DNA from 2 places in the Brasilonema angustatum genome. Region 2 is predicted to be linked to the other one. Evidence: predicted binding sites of a transcription regulator. Region 2 holds the regulator's gene; the other holds the start of a gene.

The links. The regulator HrcA, encoded in region 2, represses chaperone genes, less so after heat shock. The targets are predictions, from matches to a motif close to TTAGCACTCNNGANTCNNGAGTGCTAA.
Region 1: a site for HrcA is predicted at 1,208-1,234, ahead of groES (co-chaperone GroES). Genes of this name have one in related genera too.

The regions. Positions count from the first base shown of each region.
Region 1 is NZ_JCACKO010000135.1:104,456-106,664, forward strand. Features, by position in the region: gene AC5JM2_RS24540 (response regulator transcription factor) at 1-174, opposite strand, end outside; gene AC5JM2_RS24545 (ferredoxin) at 559-990, opposite strand; gene groES (co-chaperone GroES) at 1,252-1,563, shown strand; gene groL (chaperonin GroEL) at 1,667-2,209, shown strand, end outside.
Region 2 is NZ_JCACKO010000031.1:33,935-36,143, reverse strand. Features, by position in the region: gene AC5JM2_RS07860 (DUF2834 domain-containing protein) at 1-467, opposite strand, end outside; gene hrcA (heat-inducible transcriptional repressor HrcA) at 515-1,609, opposite strand.

The sequences.
Region 1 (2,209 bases), on a different contig from region 2:
AATGATCATGTCTGGAATATCCTGCTCTAAAATGTCCAGTGCTTCTCGACCATTTTCGGCGGTGCTGACATCATAACCCCGGAATTCCAAGTAATCCTTCACCAGCAAGATGAGGTTAGGATCATCATCAATAAGTAGAAGTCGTTTGTGATCTTTCATGCTGGGTTCTTTCATAGCAGTGGCACTTATGGCGCTTGATCCATCAAGGTCTTGAATCAATATCCTCTTTGGTGGATTAAGGAGGTGTTGTGCTTTTTCCTACTTAACTTGCGTTTGCTTTATAAAATCCTAAAAATGGGTCTCACTCTCAAGAAATTCTCTACAAACAGCAAAAGTCCAGTAAGGATACGTAGAGCAGTAGTATTTATAATGCGTTATTATATATCGCTTTGAAAGCTGCGGGTTAAAAAACACTGATTAAATAATAATTATTCAGGTTAACTAGTAAGTGTTGGACTCAAGATGCTCCCAAATTACAATTAACCCACACTTTCATCTGTTTACTACTGTGCCATATCCTTGTTGGATGTTAAGCTTCTATAAGTTGTTCACGACAACCTAGGGAACTTTTTGGCAAAGGATGGGAAAACACAATGCATATTCTTCTACCACCTTGTTGCCTAAGAAGTGCTCTTGTATAATCCGCTCAATGGCTTCCGGGATTGTTGGGCGATACCGCACAGCATCCGGGTAATCCTTTATTATCAGTCTAGAACAGCAAACTGGCAAGCAGTTGATTTTATTTCCAAATATGCAACTAGAATTGCCATCTTGCCTTTGGTGAAGACTTAACTGTTTGAGTCGTTTTTTTAAGCCTTCCCAAAAAGGTAAACGAGCTTGTTCGCAGAAGCAGTTAGAAACTATTTGGACAACACTAGTTAAAATGTCCCTCGGAATGTTCAACAGTTCTAAAGCTTCTATAGAAATACTTAGGGCTTTATTCGCTGGTGTAAGCGTGGTTTTTCGTAGCTCTTGGCAGGACTGGATCACTGTAGTGTTACTCAAATGGCGGCTCCCTGATTACTGTTCTATATCAATTTCCCAGCTTTGCAAATAAAGTTGCCCATATATCCATATTCGTCATTTACGGAGTAAAACCTGAAAGCTGAGAAAAGTAGAGTATATGTACTTACGTGGGTTTGGGCAAGCAAAGTTCGGGAACCCGTACAAAAGAAAACGTTGCCATTGCACTTCACCTTTAGGTACATTAGCACTCAGGAGTTGAGAGTGCTAACGAGGTGAGAATTTGGTATGGCAGCTGTAACTTTAAGCGTTTCTACAGTTAAACCCCTGGGCGATCGCGTATTCGTCAAAGTGAACGCGGCTGAAGAAAAGACCGCAGGTGGTCTCTATTTACCCGACAATGCAAAAGAAAAGCCCCAAGTAGGCGAAGTTGTTGCCGTCGGTGAAGGCAAAATCAAAGATGACGGTGCTCGTCAAGCGTTGGACGTGAAGGTCGGAGATAAAGTTCTCTACTCCAAATACGCTGGTACCGACATCAAACTTGGAACTGACGAATACGTCCTGCTGTCTGAAAAAGACATTCTGGCAGTCGTTTCATAATCTTTTAGTCATTTGTCATCAGTCATTTGTCATGAGTTGTTGGCAAAGGACAAAAAACAAATAACATTCTTTGTAGTTTTCTGCTAAACATTCTTTGACAATTATGGCAAAGCGCATCATTTACAACGAAAACGCACGTCGTGCCCTAGAAAAAGGCATGGACATCTTGACTGAAGCGGTAGCTGTTACCCTCGGTCCCAAAGGTCGTAACGTAGTCCTAGAGAAAAAGTTTGGCGCACCACAAATCATTAATGACGGTGTGACCATTGCTAAAGAAATTGAATTGGAAGACCACGTCGAAAACACTGGCGTTGCTTTGATCCGTCAAGCGGCTTCCAAGACGAACGATGCTGCCGGTGATGGCACCACAACTGCGACCGTTTTGGCTCATGCAGTGGTCAAAGAAGGCTTACGCAACGTTGCAGCTGGTGCAAATGCTATTTCGCTGAAACGTGGTATTGATAAGGCTACCAACTTCTTGGTAGACAAAATCAAAGAACACGCTCGTCCCGTAGAAGATTCCAAAGCAATTGCCCAGGTTGGTTCAATCTCTGCTGGTAACGACGAAGAAGTCGGTCAGATGATTGCCGAAGCAATGGATAAGGTGGGTAAAGAAGGTGTAATTTCCTTGGAAGAAGGAAAGTCC
Region 2 (2,209 bases):
TGAATAAAGCGGCTTGTCTGCCACTGCTGAACAAAATTTCCCCAATCTCCTTGTCCTACACCATAAGCAATTAAGATAACTGTGGCGATCGCCAGAGCAATACCTGTTAGGCGAGAATCTAATATCTTGAGAAAAGCATTTTTGCTGCCAGGAAACTCTTGATTTGGTTCCCGTAAGGTTAAGTAAGGTAGTAATGCAAAAGCCCCTACTCCAAACGAAACACTAGCAAAAGGCCAAGCAGGAATATTTTGTGCTCTACCATCAATAAATACCAAGCAGCTGTAAATCATAGGCCAGATGCCCATGATGTTAAAAAGTGCTATAATCAGGGGGTTTATTCCTTGCCACTGACCAGTAGAAAGATCTTTAATCAAATCGAATGTATCAGGTTGATCGGGAGGGGCAAATAAAAAGACATAGACAATAAATCCCAGCCATAGCGCTCCAAAAGTAATTTTTCTAACCATTATTCAAGCTAGTTTTGATTAATTCAGCGATTGTCCTGCTACAAGTCCTACTGGGGATTGAAATAACTGAAAGCTTCTGAAAGGTAATCAGAAGCAGCAGTTACTACTGCGATCGCACCTTCGTAATCTAGACGCGTTGGTCCGAGAACTCCCACGCTACCTAATGATACAGAACCCCGGCGATAGGTCGAAGAAATCAACGAACAAGTGCGTATAGGTTCTAGAGGATTTTCTGCACCAATACGAATCATGACTCGTGGCTTACCAACCACCTCCGCTTCCGGCTGTTCTTCAAATATTAACCGCCACAGTTGGTCTTGTTCTTCTTCCAACAGATGGATGAGCATTTGCACTTGCTGTAATTCCGAAAACTCTGGCTGACGCAAAACTTCCGCAACACCGCGAACCATAATTTGTGTTGCAGATGGTGTGATAGTGCGACGGGCGAATTCTGCAAGAGATTTTTTTAAGAATTCTCCATAGATTTGGAACTCGTGGGCTAATTCACTCCATTTCAGGTTGGCTAATTCAGCTATGCTGCGTCCCCGTAAGTGAGTATTCAAAAAATTAGAGACAATCTGTAACTCGCGGTCGATGACTTCTGCATCTGGTTGTGAATCTTCCGAGGCTTGCGGTAAATCCATCAATGCAGAATGTGTCTCATATCCATCCGTCACCACAATCAACATCACCCGTCCCGTTTCTACTTGCACTAGTTGTAAATGTCTCAACACTGCTGTCGCAGTTTGCGGCATCGTGATTAAGGTGATGCAACCACTCAAAGTTGCTAAAATGTGAGCTGCTCCTTGCAAAAGAGCTTCCAAGCTCCAATCTTCCCATTTAAGGCGTTTTTGCAGTGATAGTTCTACATCTCGTGCTAGAGTTTCAGAAGGTGTTATCAACTGGTCAACATAAATACGGTAGCCAGAGTCAGAAGGGACGCGTCCTGCAGAAGTGTGAGGTTGGTACAGTAAGCCAACTTTTTCCAACACACCCATTACATTGCGAATTGTTGCTGAGCTAACACCAAGGTTGTACTCTTCAACAAGAGCTTTAGAACCAACAGGTTCTGCTGTGGCTATATAATGACGTATTGTTGCCCCAAGTATCTGCTGTTGACGATTTGTAAGCTGGACTTGCATAAGGAGTTTTTTACCGAAGCCGAATTGTAAGCTAAGTTTGAAAAAATTTTTAGAGATAACTCTAAATTAAATAAGGATTAATAATAGTAAAGCAAGATCACAAGCACTTTGCTTGTACAACAATAAGCAAAAAGAAGTAAAGAAAAGTAAAGACACTGTACTGCCTTGAGTAAAGTTACTATTAATACAGGTAACTTGCTGGAAAAAAGCTTTTGGATTGAAGTAAATTAGCCCCTACTTATGCATACTTGCATAAGTTTATTGAAATCTCTGTATTTCAAGTTACGAATTTCCTGAACAGCCAAAAAAGGCACATAGGTAGAATACAAATATTTACCACTTAACACTTAAAGCTATCCTAGCTTGTACAGAGGATAGCATAGGCAAATTAAAATCGTCAGTCTTAGCAGACTACATATAGAAATCCAGTTTGATTTATGAACTTACTCGTGAAGACAGGGGGGACGCTTAACAGGTGAGACCAGCCCCCGTCTTGGCGGTCTCCGTCACGGAGCGCGTTTGCGCAGCGCCCCCTTAGGGGCTAGCGTCTCCGCAGGAGATTGGGGGACTGGCGTTAGCGCAGCGAGACCGGAGGTCTTC